One region of the Kocuria sp. CPCC 205263 genome, then DNA from elsewhere that is predicted to be linked to it. Evidence: riboswitches for the same ligand, from Rfam matches in the RefSeq annotation. Region 1 holds a riboswitch; the other holds the start of a gene.
The links. A riboswitch is a leader RNA that binds a small molecule or an ion and turns the genes downstream of it on or off. The one in region 1 is predicted to bind cyclic di-AMP.
Positions count from the first base shown of each region.

Region 2: it holds a riboswitch for cyclic di-AMP, as region 1 does, so the genes downstream of both, RF647_RS13640 (NlpC/P60 family protein) here and RF647_RS17075 (C40 family peptidase) in region 1, are expected to answer to the same signal.

Region 1 covers NZ_JAVKPV010000015.1:4,861-12,426, forward strand. The annotation lists gene RF647_RS17060 (DUF4031 domain-containing protein) at 1-1,112, shown strand, start outside; gene RF647_RS17065 (hypothetical protein) at 1,030-1,296, opposite strand; gene RF647_RS17070 (C40 family peptidase) at 1,428-2,309, opposite strand; gene RF647_RS17075 (C40 family peptidase) at 2,582-3,247, opposite strand; cyclic di-AMP (ydaO/yuaA leader) riboswitch at 3,253-3,442, opposite strand; gene RF647_RS17080 (metal-dependent transcriptional regulator) at 3,761-4,447, opposite strand; gene serC (phosphoserine transaminase) at 4,682-5,821, shown strand; gene RF647_RS17090 (MFS transporter) at 5,818-7,038, opposite strand; gene RF647_RS17095 (DUF3027 domain-containing protein) at 7,098-7,566, opposite strand, start outside.
Region 2 covers NZ_JAVKPV010000008.1:29,921-37,486, forward strand. The annotation lists gene RF647_RS13625 (2-hydroxyacid dehydrogenase) at 1-807, opposite strand, end outside; gene RF647_RS13630 (pyridoxal phosphate-dependent aminotransferase) at 804-2,003, opposite strand; gene RF647_RS13635 (alpha/beta fold hydrolase) at 2,232-3,149, opposite strand; partial or broken gene RF647_RS13640 (NlpC/P60 family protein) at 3,398-3,805, opposite strand; cyclic di-AMP (ydaO/yuaA leader) riboswitch at 3,904-4,090, opposite strand; gene RF647_RS13645 (flavin-containing monooxygenase) at 4,653-6,266, opposite strand; gene RF647_RS13650 (alpha/beta hydrolase) at 6,263-7,228, opposite strand; gene RF647_RS13655 (GntR family transcriptional regulator) at 7,441-7,566, shown strand, end outside.

The DNA.
Region 1 (7,566 bases):
TCCTGCTGCGGCGGTGGGCCGCCCGCTTCCCGGGGCACCCGGCGATGGGCGAGGAGCTCGTGGAACGATGGAGCGAGCCGCACCGGCACTACCACGGTCCCGCTCACCTGCTGGCGGTGCTCGAGGCCGTCGACCTGCTGCGGACCGGCGTCGACCTCGGCCCCGACCGGTCCGCCGCCCTGGTCCTCGCCGCCTGGTTCCACGACGCCGTCTACCGGGGCCGCCCCGGGGCGGACGAGCGGGAGTCGGCGGAGCTGGCCCGCACCCGGCTGGGCGCCGCCGGCTTCGCCGAGCCGCTCGTGGCGGAGGTCGAGCGGCTCGTCCTGCTCACCCTCGGGCACCGGGTCTCGGACGGCGACGCCGCCGGACGGGTGCTCCTGGACGCCGACCTCTCCGTGCTCGGCGCGGACCCGGACGGGTACGCCGCCTACACGGCGGGCGTGCGGAAGGAGTACGCGCACGTGCCCGGCCCGGTGTTCGCCCGGGCCCGGCTGGAGGTGCTGGAGGATCTCCGGGGCCGGCAGCCGCTGTTCCGGACCGACACGGCCCAGCGCCGGTGGGGTCCGGCGGCGGCCCGCAACCTCGACGAGGAGATCGGCCGGCTGCGCTCGGCCGCCGAGGAGTCCCCGGACGCTCCCCCGGCGGACGCCGAGGTGCTGACCATCACCGCCGTGTGCCTGCGGGACGACGACGGGGCGCTGCTGACGGTGCGCAAGCGGGGCACGGAGCGCTTCATGCTAGTGGGCGGCAAGCTCGACCCGGGCGAGTCCCCAGTGGCCGCCGCCGTGCGGGAGACGGCGGAGGAGGTGGGGCTGCGGCTGGACGCCGCCCAGCTGCGCCTGCTAGGGGTGTTCGTGGCGCCGGCCGCGAACGAGGCGGGCACGTGGGTGCGGTGCACGGTGTTCACGGCGCCTCTCACGGGGCGGCCGGTGCCGCTCGCGGAGATCGAGGAGCTGCGCTGGCAGCCCGTCGACGGGGACTTCCCCGGCGCGCTGCCCGCGGACCTGGCCCCGCTGCTGCGGGAGCACGTCATTCCGGCGCTGCGCCGCGCTCCCGGGGGTCCTCGGTCCCGGCCGCAGCGTGCCGCCTCCGGTGGAGCAGGATCCCGGTGACCAGGCCGAGCACGATCCCGATGCCGCCGAAGACCGAGAGCCACATCGCGGCGTGCCCCACGAACGCGGCGACGACGAAGCCGGCCACGATGCCGGGCACGGCGCCGCCGATCATGCCGTAGGCCATGTAGGCGTACTCGCGATCCAGGCTCGTGCGGGCGTTGCGGCTGAAGTCGGTGGACATGGGCCCAGTCTATCGGCCGCCGGCGGGGCGCCGGGGTGGCCGGCGCGGTGGGTGCCGGGACGACAGCGGGTGCGCGGTTCCCGTCTGGCCGACCAGGAACCGCGCACCCGAAGCAGTGCTCTCGCGTGCGGTCAGCGCACGCGGACGTAGACGGGGCCGGAGCCCACGTTGACGCTGTCGATGACGGTCGTGCCGCCGTTCCAGCCGCCGTGGACGGCCTTGCCGCCACCGATGTAGACGCCGATGTGGGCCGAGCCCATGCCGCCGTCGGCGTAGTAGACGAGGTCGCCGGGCTGGGCCTGGCCGGCGGAGACCTGCGTGCCGAGGCTCAGGTAGGAGGCCGGCCAGCCGTGGTGGTTGATGCCGGCGGCGCGCAGCGCGTTGGTGACGAGCGCGGTGCAGTCCTGGCCCACACCGAGCTGACCCATGGCGGCGGAGGAGATGGTCGCGCCCTTGCCGGAGGCCGAGCTCTGCGGGGCGACGGTGCGCTGGGCGGCCGGAGCGGCCTGCACGGCCGGCTTCGGGGCAGGCGCGGCGGCGGGCTTCGGGGCCGGAGCCGCCTGCACGGCCGGCTTCGGAGCGGCGACCGGAGCGGCCTTCGGGGCCGGGGCGGGCGCGGCGGCGGGCTTCGGGGCCGGAGCCGCCTGCACGGCCGGCTGCGGGGCGGCGACCGGGGCGGGCGCGGCGGCGGCCTTCGGCGCCGGAGCGGCCACGGCGGGAGCCGCGACGACCGGGGTCTCGACCTTCTTCTTCTCGGTCTTCCGGTCGGGCTGGGGCTCGGCCTTCTGCACGTGGGCGACGGGCTCGAGGGACACGGTGGGCGCCGCGGCGGGGGTGGCCGCGGCCACGGCGGACAGCGGGGCATCGGCGGAGGCGTCCTGGGCCGGAGCGGCCTGCACGGAGACGGTGGTGGCGAGGGCCAGCCCGGAGAAGGCGGCCACGGCGGCCACGGTGCGGGCCTTGCCGGAGAAGAGCGAGCCGATGACGTTCGAGGAGGTCAGATCACGGGTCATGAGGAGTTCAGACGACTTTCTTTCGGAGCCGGGCCTGCCGGAGGGCGCGGGTGACAGCACGGATCACCCCGGGCAGCGCGCGGGGTGGAACGGTGTCCGGCAGGGGTGCGTTCCGGGATCGGGAACGACGGCCGGGCGAGCGGAGGAGGGGGGCGCCGTCCGGTCGGACAGCAGGCACCGCCGGGAACCGGGAGAGCGGCTCTCGGCGTGCGGGAGGGGGGTGATCGGGTGCCGCCCGCGACGAGCGGGGTCGTCGCGGGCGGCGGACCGGATCAGAAGGTGTAGTAGCCGTCCAGCTGCATGGCGTTGACGGAGTGGACCTGGGTGCCCTGGGTCGGGTTGAGGGCGGAGATCATCTTGCCGCCGCCGATGTAGATGCCCACGTGGGCGCCGCCGTTCTGCGAGACGAGGTCACCGGGCTGCGGGTTGGCGGTGGGGGTGCCCGCCGCGAACTGGGACCAGGTGGTCCGGGGCAGGTCGATGCCGTTCTGGGCGAAGACCCACTGGGTGAAGCCGGAGCAGTCCCAGGCGCCGTAGGCGGTGCCGCCGTAGACGTAGCCCGCACCCTGCGCGGACATCGCGGTGCCCACGACGCCGCCGGCGGCCGGGGCGATCTCGGTGGTGGCGGTGGACTGCGGGGTGACGCTCGAGGTGGCGGCGGTCTGCTGCGGGGCCGGAGCCGGGGCCTCGTAGGCGGGAGCGGCGGGCTGCGCGGCGACCGGGGCCTGGTAGGTGTACGAGGAGTACTCGGCCAGCGAGGCGGAGGCCGGGGCCGAATAGGCCGCGCCGGTCTCGACGGGGGCCTGGGCGAAGGCCTGGGCCGGGGCGACGGAGCCGATCATCGCGGCGCCGGCAGCGGCGGCGATGGTGGTGTTGCGCACGACGTGCGAGGTGGTCTCGGCACGGTGGCGGGCAGCGTTCAGCGTGAAAAGCGACATGGTTGAGTTCCTCCCTTTGCCTACGAGGTGAGCTGTCGGATTCGGGTGGGAGACACCCGGCCGCAGAACGCACGCGCTCTGACGACTTAACCCCAAGGACCCGGATCACCGGGACCGAAAATGGTTCCCCCGCTTCTGCCAAGCAGTTTCTGTGTAGAGGCCACGGGCACCGGCAGAATTCGGCAATGTGCTCCGAGGGCGCCGATCCGACCAGTGATCGGCACGCGTTGAACAGTACATGACAGATTACGGAAGCGTCACGTTTTGATCACGACAGATAACAGCCGAACAACGCCTCGGGTCTCAATGCCAAGCCATTGAGACGCGTGGGACGATCAATTCGCACCCGTGACGAGCTGTGCAGGGCCTTCGAGCGCCCTGACAATCCGCCTGTCACCAGGGAAGCCGCGCCTCCGGGGTCCGGACCGGGCCGAACTGGCCGAAAGTGGCTTGTGAACGTCCCCACACCCGGGACGAACCGTTCGCCGGCCCGCTCCGAGAGGCGGCGGCGCCTCAGGGAGCGAGGACGCGGATGGCCGCAGCGGTGCGCAGGTCGATCTCCGCGGACCGCCCCGTGGCCGCCACCTCGATGCGCACGATCTGACCGTCCACCCGGGCCGTGACCTCCGCCCCGGTGAGCACTCCCACGTCGCTCAGCACGCCCAGGAGGTCCGCGTCCGCCTGGACCACCTCGGGCAGCAGCGCCACGGTGTGCGATCCGACCGGGTCGTGGCGGGCGGCGTCGAGCAGGGAGGGATGGGCCGCTGCGGGGCTCTCCTCGACCCCGAGGGCGGCCAGACCGGGGATCGGCGTGCCGTACGGCGAGTACCGGGGGCTGTGCAGCAGGTCCACGAGCCGCCGCTCGACCTGCTCGCTCATCACGTGCTCCCACCGGCACGCCTCGTCGTGCACCTGGGCGAGGTCCAGGCCGATGACGTCGGCGAGCAGCCGCTCCGCCAGCCGGTGCTTGCGCATCACCTGCACGGCACGCTCACGGCCGGCAGGGGTGAGCAGCAGCGACCGGTCCTGGCCCACCGTCAGCAGCCCGTCCCGCTCCATCCTGGACACCGTCTGCGAGACCGTGGGCCCGGAGTGGTCGAGGCGCTCGACGATCCGCGCCCGCATCGGCGTGATCCCCTCCTCCTCGAGCTCGAGGACGGTCCGCAGGTACATCTCCGTGGTGTCGATCAAGTCGCTCATGCCTCAGTCATCCTTCGTCCGGCCGTCCCGGCCCGGGGATCCCGCCCGGTCCGGTCTACCCGCACGAGCTTAGTCCGCGCGCCCTCCGGCCGCCCGGAGGGGAGGAGGCGCCCGCGGGGCCCTCCCCCGCGGGTGGGGCAGAATGGGCCGAGTCGCGAACGGCGCGAGCGGCCCCCGCGGCGGCCGTGCCCGTCGCGCACCACCCGCCGCACGTCACCCACGAGGGAGCGCCCGTTGCCCGCACACGTCACCATCCCCCAGCACCTGCTGCCCGCCGACGGCCGCTTCGGCGCCGGCCCCTCCAAGATCCGCCCGGCACAGGTCGAGGCCGTGTCGCGCGCCGGAGCCGGCCTGCTCGGCACCTCCCACCGCCAGGCGCCGGTGCAGGAGCTCGTGGGCTCGGTGCGCGAGGGCCTCGCGCAGTTCCTCGGCCTGCCCGCCGGCCACGAGGTGCTCCTGGGCCTGGGCGGGGCCACCGCGTTCTGGGACGCCGCCGCGTTCGGGCTCGTCGAGCGGAGGGCCCAGCACCTGGTGTTCGGGGAGTTCGGCGCGAAGTTCGCCCAGGCCACCGACGGCGCACCGTTCCTGGAGGCCTCCTCGATCGTGGATTCCGCCCCCGGCACCCGCCCGGAGGCCCGTGCGGAGGAAGGCGTGGACGTCTACGCGTGGCCCCAGAACGAGACGTCCACCGGTGTCGCCGCGCCCGTGCACCGGCCCTCCGGGATCGCGGACGACGCGCTGGTGCTGGTGGACGCGACCTCGGCGGCCGGGGGGATGGCCGCGGAGGTGGCCGCGGCGGACGTCTACTACTTCTCCCCGCAGAAGAACTTCGGCTCGGACGGCGGACTGTGGCTGGGCGCGTTCTCCCCCGCGGCGATCGAGCGGATCGAGCGGATCGGCGCCTCCGGGCGGTGGATCCCCGACTTCCTGCAGCTGACCACGGCGCTCGAGAACTCCCGGAAGAACCAGACCTACAACACCCCGGCCCTGGCCACTCTGGTGATGCTCGACGAGCAGGTCCGCTGGCTCAACGACCAGGGCGGCATGACCTGGGCCGCGGCCCGCACGAAGGCCTCCTCGGACCTCGTCTACGGGTGGGCCGAGGCCTCGTCCTTCGCGTCCCCGTTCGTGGCCCGCCCCGAGGACCGCTCCACCGTGATCACCACCGTGGACTTCGACGGCTCCGTGGACGCGGCCGGCGTCGCGGCGGCCCTGCGCGCCCACGGCGTGGTCGACGTCGAGCCCTACCGCAAGCTGGGGCGCAACCAGCTGCGGATCGCCACGTTCGTCTCCATCGAGCCCGACGACGTCGCCCGGCTGCTGGCCTGTGTGGACCACGTCGTCGAGCAGCTCCGCGGAGGAGCCGGGCGCTAGCCGGAGTTGCCGGGCGCGGAGCGCTCCGCGCGCAGCCGCAACCAGACGACGAAGCCCACCAGGGCCCCGCCGAGACCCGCCGCCACGGCGACCCCCATGCCCCAGCGCGCCCCGAGGGCGTCGGTGATCCAGCCGACGACCGGCGCCCCGATCGGGGTGCCGCCCATGAAGATGGCCATGTAGAGGCTCATGACGCGTCCGCGCATCACCGGGGAGGTGGTGGACTGCACGTACGCGTTGGCGGTGGTCATGATGGTCAGGGAGGACAGCCCGCAGGGGACCAGCCACAGCGCGAACAGCGGCAGGGTGGGTGCCGTCGCCGCGCCCAGGCAGCTGAGGGCGAAGACGGCGCTGCCCCCGTAGACGTAGCGCAGCCGGGCGCTGCGGCGCCGGGCCGAGAGCAGGGCCCCGGCCACCGTGCCGACCGCGAGCACCGAGTTGAGCAGCCCGAAGGTCTCCGATCCCCGGCCGAACTCGGGTCCGGCCATGGCGGCCAGGAAGACCGCGAAGTTCAGCCCGAAGGTGCCGATGAGGAAGATGGTGACCAGCACCGCCACGATGTCGGGGCGGCCGGCCACGTAGGCCAGCCCCTCCCGGATCTGGCCCCGCCCCCGGCCGGAGCGCGGCATCCCGCGCAGCTCGTCGGCGCGGATCGCCAGGACGGCGGCGAGCATCGCGCCGAAGGTCAGCGTGTTGAGGAGGAACACCCAGCCCGAGCCGATGGAGGCCACGAGCACGCCGGCCACGGCGGGCCCGATCATCCGCGCGGCGTTGAACGAGGTCGCGTTCAGGGCCACGGCGTTGGAGAGGTAGGCGTCGTCGACCATCTCCGAGACGAAGGTCTGGCGCACGGGGGCGTCGAGGGTGGAGACGACGCCCAGGGCGAGGGCGAAGCCGTAGACGTGCCACAGGGTGGCCGCGTCGGCCAGGACCAGCACTCCCAGACCGGCCGCCAGCACCGCCATGGCCGTCTGAGTCCACAGCAGCAGGCGCCGCCGGTCGAGCCGGTCCGCGAGCACGCCGGCCCAGGGCGCGAGGAAGAGCTGTGGCAGGAACTGCAGGGCCGTCACCACGCCCATGGCGGTGGCGTCGTGGTCCGAGAGCTCGTCGAAGACCAGCCACGACTGGGCCGTGCGCTGCATCCACGTGCCGATGTTGGACACGAGCGCGCCCAGGAACCACAGCCGGTAGTTGCGGAACCGGAAGGACCGGAACATCCCGCGCGCGGGCTCCGGGGCCTCGTCCGTCCTCGCGGTCCCCGGCCCCGGCGGAGCGGTCAGAGCCCCTCGCCCTCCTGCGGCGGGACCGGCCTGTCCTCGGCCCAGTCACCGGACGCCGGCTCGCCGTCAGGGGCGCCGCCGGAGCCCTCGGGCCCGTCGGCCGCCGCGTTCTCCCCGGCCTCGTCCTCGGCCCGGTCCTGCTCCTCCTGGGCCTTCTCCTCGGCGCTGACGCGGGCGGACCACGGGACCCACTCGGGCGCCAGCAAGGCGTCCTCCCCCGGCAGCAGGCCGACCTCGCAGACCGTCACCGCCTTGCTGCGCGGGGCGCGGGCCAGGCTCGCGAACCAGTTCCAGCCCCGGTACCCGGGCAGCGCGCACTCGAAGTGGTGGACGACCAGCCGGTCCTCCTCCACCGTCACCCGGTGACCGGCGCCGATCTGCGAGGGCTCCGCGATCTGCTCCACCCCGGCGCGAGCCGTGGCGACGTCGGCCACCAGCAGGGGGTCCTGCTTCGGGGCCCGGCGC
Region 2 (7,566 bases), on a different contig from region 1:
CCGGGGCTCGTGCTCGTAGACGTCCAGTCCGGCGCCCGCGATCCGGCCCTCGCGCAGTGCGGCCGCGAGCGCCGCTTCGTCGACGATCGGGCCGCGCGCGGTGTTGACGAGGTACGCCGAGTCCTTCATCGCCGTTAGCTGCTCGGCGCCGATCAGGTGATGCGTGGCGGGCCCATAAGGACAGTGCAGCGACACGACGTCGGAGACGGCCAGCAGCTCGTCGAGGTCGACCCGTCGGGCGCCCAGCTCGGCGGCGATCCCGGGATCGCACTCACTGCGCGACTGGTAGACGACCTCCATGCCGAAGGCCTTGGCACGGCGCGCGGTCGCCTGGCCGATGCCGCCCATGCCCACGACGCCGAGGGTCCTGCCCTGCAGGCCGCTGCCGAGCAGAAAGAACATGCCCCACTTCCAGGCCTGGCCGGAGCGGATGAGCCGTTCCCCCTCGCCGAGCCGGCGAGTCGCCATGAGGATGAGGCCGAAGGCGATGTCGGCCGTGGCGTCCGTGAGGACACCGGGGGTGTTGGTGGCCACGACGCCCCGCTCGGTGCAGGCGGGCACGTCGATGTTGTCGTAGCCGACGGCGACGTTCGCGACCACCTTCAGCTGCGGGCCGGCGGCGTCGAGCAGCTCGGCGTCGATGCGCTCGGTGAGCAGACTCACCACGGCATCCGCCCCGGTCACCCGGCGCAGGAGCTCCTCGCGGCCGATCGGCTCCGGATCCGGCCAGGCGTCGACGTCGTGCTCGGCGCGGAGCTTCTCGATCGCGGCGTCGGGCACCCGTCCCGTGACAAGGACCCGGCTCATGCCGTCTCGATCCACTCGCGCAGGCGGCCGAGGCCGTCGCGGATGTCGGCGACGTCGATGCCCGAGTAGGCGAGCCGGATGTACTGCCGATCCTCGTCGGGCTGGCGCCGGCCGAAGTGCTCCCGCGTGCAGAAGGAGACGCCGGTCTGGTGCAGCGCTGCCGTGGCGAAGTCACCGACTGCCGTGTAGCCCATGCTCTCCATGGTCTGGGTGACGTCGGGGAACAGGTAGAACGTCGACTGCGGCACGGCCACGTGCATGCCGGAGATGGCGTTCACGAGCTCACAGGCGGCATCCCGGCGCTCGCGCAGGATGTCGAGCGTCTGCTGCACGGGTTCCTGGGGGCCGCGGAGCGCTTCGATGCCGGCCCACTGCACGTAGTGCGTGGTGCACGACTCGTCGTTGGTGTTGAGCGTGCCGAGCACCGTGGCGATCTCTGGCGGCGCGACGGCGCAGCCGAGGCGGGAGCCGGTCATGGCGAACTTCTTGCTGAACGTGTAGAGGATGACGGTGCGATCGGCCATGCCGGGGAGTGACGCGATCGAGTTCGAGACCCCCTCGTAGCGCGTCTCGAAGTAGGCTTCGTCGGAGAGCACCCAAAGATCGTGCTCCTGGGCGAGCTGCGCGACGGCCTCGCGCTCGGCCGCCGTCGACTCGGCCGAGATGGGGTTCTGCAGGTCGTTGTAGATGATGGCGACCGTGCTCGGGGTGATCGACGCGCGCACCTGGTCGAGGTCGATCGCGAAGCCGTCCTCCGTGGGGAGATAGCGGTACGGCACGGCCGTGCCCCCGAGGTACTCGATCTGCGACTCGTAGATCGGGAAACCGGGATTCGGGTAGAGCACCTCCTCGCCGGGGTTCATGACCGCCTGCAGGAACTTCGTGATGACGGGCTTGCCGCCCGTCATCACGACGATGCTCTCGGCGCTGAGGTCGATGCCACGGCGCGAGCCGATGTCCTCGGCGAGGGCCTCGCGCAGCTGCGGGATGCCGGGGCCGGGGCAGTAGCCCGTGTGACCGTCGGCGATGGCCCGGTCCATCGCCTCGATGATGTGCGGGGCCGTCGGGATGTTGATGTCGCCGAGGTGAAAGGGGTACACACGGTTCCCCTTCGCCGTCCAGGCGGCCGCGGCCTGGGCGACGCTGAAGGCGGTCTCGGTGCCCAGCCGTTCGAGCCGGTGCGCGAGTTGGCGCATGCTGTCCCACTCCTCGTCGAGTTGGCGATCGATCCTCCAGCGGATCCGGGTCGAGCCTACGAGCCATGCATCTGGCTGGGAAGGGTGATCCGCCGATGGACTTTCACCGTGAGCAGGGCCGTGTGATCGTGATCATCGGCAACGCTGCATGTGCCGGAGCGGAAGTGCGGACTATAAGGGTTCGACGCGGCGCGGTCCCCGGTCCCATCCTGACGGAGCCGCGGTCCGTCAGCCGGCGGCGTCGAGCAGGTCATCCAGGACCCGGTCGAGGCGGGCCACGAGAGACAGATGCCCCTCGTGCTCCAGCAGGTGCGCCCGGGCGCCCGGCACGTGCGCGGCGAGCCACTTCCCGTGGGCGAGGGGGACGGTACAGTCCTTCCGACCGTGCCAGATCCGTGCCGGCACGGCGACTCGCTCCACGTTGAATCCCCACGGGCGGTTTACCGCCAGGTCGTCGTCGCGCCAGCCCACGACGCCCTGGCGCAGGGCGCGCTCGGCCGTGTCCAGCACGTACCCGGCGAAGTCCCCGGTCATCACCGCCTGGTCCACGGGCGGGAGCATCGCGCGCAGGAGTGCCACGACGTCGTTCCCGGGTGCCGAGGCCGCAGCGCTCATGATCTCCATGCGCTCCTCAAGGTAGGCCTCGAGCGCGCTGCGCCCCTTCCGGGCAGCGGTGAACTCCGCCGCGCTGTCCTCGTCCATCCCGGCGACCGGATCCAGCCTCGCCACGCGCGGCGGGGCGTAGCCGGCGAGGGAGGCGACCGCGCGGCACCGATCGGGCAGCAGCGCAGCGCAGGCCAGGGCGCGGGGAGCGCCACTGGACCAGCCGAGAGTGAGGAAGTCCGTCATTTCCAGCTCGTCCAGGAGGAACGAGGTGTCGGCCACGGCACCGGCGACCGTGCCGGGGGCCTTCTCCTCCGGGAGCGGGTCCGAGGCGCCGTATCCGGGGCGCGAGACGGTGGCCACGCGCAGCCCGCGGTCCGCGGCCGCGCGCTCGAGCGGCCCGAACAGGACCGCGGCACCGGGAGCCCCGTGGTGGAAGACCACCGGCAGGCCTCCGGGCGGACCGGTGAGCCGGAACTCCAGGCTGCGTCCGTCCGGTGTGGTGACGCTGCGGTTGCCGTGGTCCTCCGGCTGCGCGCTCATGCGTTCCCCCGCTGTCCGTGGGCCGCTCTCGTGCATCTGTGGCGGCCGGGTGACTCCACGCTAGGGCGCCGCGGCACCCAGGGCCAGGCGACGACGGCGTGTGACCGCCTGCCTCTCCCCGCGGGGCTCGAGGGCTCCGACAGAACCCGTCACGAGACCGTCACGGTTGCAGGGAGCCCATATGGGAGGGGGAGTGCGGTTCCCGCCGGGACGGCCGGGAACCGCACTCCCCGCTCACGTGCGTGGAGTCAGCGCACGCGGAGATAGACGGGACCGGAGCCGACGTTGACGGTCTGGATGACCGTCTGGTTGCCGTTCCAACCGCCGTGGACGGCCTTGCCGCCGCCGATGTACACGGCGATGTGGGCGAAGCCCATGCCGCCATTGGCGTAGTAGACCAGGTCACCGGGCTGGGCCTGGGCGGCGGAGACCCGGGTGCCAAGCTTCAGGTAGGAGGCCGGCCACCCATGGTGGTTGATCCCGGCCGCGCGCAGGGACTTGGTGACCAGGGCGGTGCAGTCCTGGCCCACACCCAGCTGGTTCTTGGCCGCAGCAGCGATGGTCGCGGCCTTGCCGGACTGGGACTGGATGCTGACGAGCTGCTGGGGGGCTGCGGCGGGGGCGGCCTGGGCCGGGGCCACGCTGCTGAGCGCCAGGGCGCCGCCGGCGACCGCCAGGATCGCGGTGCGTCCGAGGCGGAACGAGCTCTGGGCGCGGTGGCGGGGCGTGCGGGACTGGAAAATGGGCATGAGTGATGTCCTCCCTCTTGCCTGCGAGGTGAGCTGTCGGATGCGGGTGGGAGACACCCGGTCGTCAGGATGGGGGCCCTGACGACTTAACCCCTAGGTCCCGGGGGAGGGACCGTTCATGGTTCCCCCGCTTCTGCCGAGCGATGTGTTCTGGGGGCCTCGAGCACCGGCAGAATTCGGCGATGTGCACGAGGGTGCCGATCAATGGGGGAATCGGCACGGAGAGAACACTAATCGAAGAATAACGGGAAAGTCTCGTTTTGATCACGGGCGTGTCTCGGTTCTTGTGCCAGTTCAGCAGTGCACCTTCACACCCAGACGAGGTTGCCGGTTGAGGGGCGCCGCTGGAGATCCCCGGAGAGGCTCAGTTCGAGACGAAAGTGGTCTTGACCTGGGGCTCTGCCCGGGTCGTTCTGACGGGCAAGCGTGCCCTCCCTGGAGCCGCGTGCCGGGTGGCGCCACCCGTGTCATGGCGCGACCGTTTGCCGGGAAAGGTCTGCGGAGCATTAGATCCCGACGGGATCGGCCCCTTCCTCAAGGGTCGGGACAAACCTTCTCCACCGATAATCCCCATTGTTGTCCCGGGAATTCGCAAAAGAAAGAAATGCGATTGCGGCGCGTCGGTCTCGTTCTCCTGCCGTCCCACGAGCATCAGGCTGCTGATGGGGGGATGTGCCCCGAAGCCCCGGACTGCCCGCATGCGGAGGGCTCCGGTGCCGCAGCCCCGGAGCCCTCCATCCGGTCGTTCAACCGGTCAGGCGACGCTGAAGCCCTCGTACTGCCGGGAGGCGACCTCGTCGCACTTGGCGCGGTAGGCGCCGACCCCGCCCACGTAGGGCATGAACACCCGCGGCTTGCCGGGCACGTTCGCGCCCAGATACCAGGAGTTCGCCTGCGGGAACAGGGTCATGTCCGCGGCGTCGTTGACGTGCTGCACCCACGCGTCCTCCGCCTCGGGAGAGGCCTCGGAGCGGATGAGGCCCTGGTCCTCGAGGTAGCGGATGTGGTCGGTGATCCAGTCGACGTGCTGCTCGATCGAGGTCACCATGTTGCTGAGCACCGACGGGCTGCCGGGACCGGTGACCAGGAACAGGTTCGGGAACCCGGCGGTGGCCAGCCCGAGGTAGGTCCGCGGGCCGGCGGCCCACTTCTCGGCCAGGGAAAGCCCCTCGGTGCCCCGGATGTCGATCCGGTTGAGGGCCCCGGTCATGGCGTCGAAGCCGGTGGCGAAGACGATCGCGTCGACCTCGTACTCCTGCTCCGTGGTGCTCAGCCCCCGCTCGGTCAGCTGGGTGATGGGCGCGGACCGGACGTCGACCAGGGAGACGTTCTCCCGGTTGAATGTCGTGTAGTAGTCGGTGTCCACGCAGATCCGCTTGGTGCCCACGGGGTGGTCGTACGGCTTCAGCAGCTCCGCGACCTCGGGGTCCTCGACGATCTCGTCGATGCGCTCGCGGATGTACTGGGCCACGACGTCGTTGGCCTCCTTGCTGATCGCCAGGTCCGAGAAGCACTGCCCGAGGCGGAACCCGCCCAGCGTCCAGTGCTCCTCCATGACCTTGCGCTGCTCCTCCGGGTCGGTCTCCAGTGCGGAGGCGGTGCTGGGCGGGAACGGCAACCCGGTCGGGGTCTGTCGGGCGATCTCCCGGATCCGCGGGTAGTCGGCCTTGATCTGCGCCCACTCCTGCGGGTCCAGCGGCTGGTTGCGCGCCGGGACGCTGAAGTTCGGGGTGCGCTGGAAGACCGTGAGGTGCTCGGCCTGCCGGGCGATCTCGGGGATCGACTGGATGCCCGAGGATCCGGTGCCGATCACCGCGACGCGCTTTCCGATGAAGTCCACGCCCTCGTGCGGCCAGGAGCCGGTGTGGTAGACCTCCCCGGCGAAGTCGGTCAGGCCCTCGAGGTCCGGCACGCGCCCGGCCGAGAGGCAGCCGGTGGCCATGATGCAGTACCGGGCGCTGACCGTCTCCTCGGTGCCGTCCGCGGTCGAGCGGGTGGTGACGGCCCACCGTGCCACGGCGTCGTCGTAGACGGCGGAGACCACCTCGGTGTCCAGCTGAATGTCGCGGCGCAGGTCGAAGCGGTCGGCCACGTGGTTGAGGTAGCGCAGGATCTCGGGCTGGGTGGGGTAGCGCTCGGTCCACTCCCACTCCTGCTCCAGCTCCCGGGAGAAGGAGTAGGAGTAGTAGGGGCTCTCCACGTCGCACCGGGCCCCGGGGTAGCGGTTCCAGTACCACGTGCCGCCCACGCCGTCGCCCTTCTCGACGACGGCCACGGACCGTCCCTGCTCGCGCAGGCGGTGGAGGAGGTAGAGGCCGGAGAACCCGGCGCCGACGACGACGACGTCCAGCTCGCGCACCGTGCTCATCGCTCGCCCGCCTCCTCCAGCTCGGCCTCGACGTCCGAGGCGACCGACTCCACCACGAAGTCCAGGGCCTCGGCGCTGGCCGGCAGCACGTTGACCATGGAGAAGAAGCCGTGCATCTGGCCCTCCCAGCGGCGCTGGTGGACCTCCACCCCCGCCTCCTGCAGCTTCTCGGCGTAGGCCTCGCCCTCGTCCCGCAGCACGTCGTGGGCGGCGGTGATGACCAGCGCCGGCGGCAGCCCGGAGAGGTCCTCCGCGTGGAACGGTGCGGCGTCCGGGTGCCGGCGCTGCTCGGCGTCGGGCACGTACTGGTCCCAGAACCAGGACATGAACTCGGTGGTCAGCAGCGTCTGGTTCTCCTCCTCGGTGTAGGAGGGGCGGGTGAAGTCGGCATCGGTGACCGGGTAGATCAGCACCTGCTTGGCGATCGCCGGTCCGCCGTTCTCGCGCGCCCGCAGGGCCATGACGGCCGAGAGGTTGCCGCCGGCGCTGTCCCCGCCGACGTAGAGCGGGACCTGCGCCCCGGCGATCTCCGCCAGGTGCTCGCCTGCCCAGGTCAGGGCGGTCCAGGAGTCCTCCACCGCGGCGGGGAAGGGGTGCTCCGGGGCCTTGCGGTAGTCCACGAGGACGACGGCGCAGCCCGACTTCTCGGCCAGCTGCCGGCCCAGGGTGTCGTAGCCGTCGATGTCCTGCAGCACCCAGCCGCCGCCGTGGAGGTAGACGAACACGCCGGCCGGGGACTCCCGCGGCACGTGCACCCGGACGCGGAAGCTGCCGCCGTCGGAGGCGTCCAGGACGTGGTCCTCGGTGCGGTGCATCTCGGGGCCCGTCCCGAACATCTCGTTCATTGCGGCGGCGGTGGCGCGGGCCTCGGCGGGGCTCATCTGCCACATGGGCTTGGCGTCGGGCCCGGCGGCCTCGGCGGAGGCGGCCAGGAAGGCGAGGGTGGCGTGGTCCAGGGACATGTTGGTCTCCTCATCGACGGAACGATTCCGGCACCGCTCGTGCTGAGTGATGCAGGTCACATGACCGTAGACTGCACAATGCATTGTTTCTAGAGGGTGGCCGAATGTTTCTCGCGTCCGGGTGGCTACGCTGGGGGCAGCACCGGCCGGCCGCCTGTTGTCGAGGCACCAGCGGCGACGTTCGGACCGGCCAGACGGAGGGACACGGAACTGTGGCGTTCGAGATGCCGGCCACCCGGCGGGAGGCGGTCGCGGAGCACCTGCGGGAGGAGATCCTCTCCGGTGCGCTCGCTCCCGGCACCCCGATCCGTGACGCCGAAATCGCGGCCCGCCTCGAC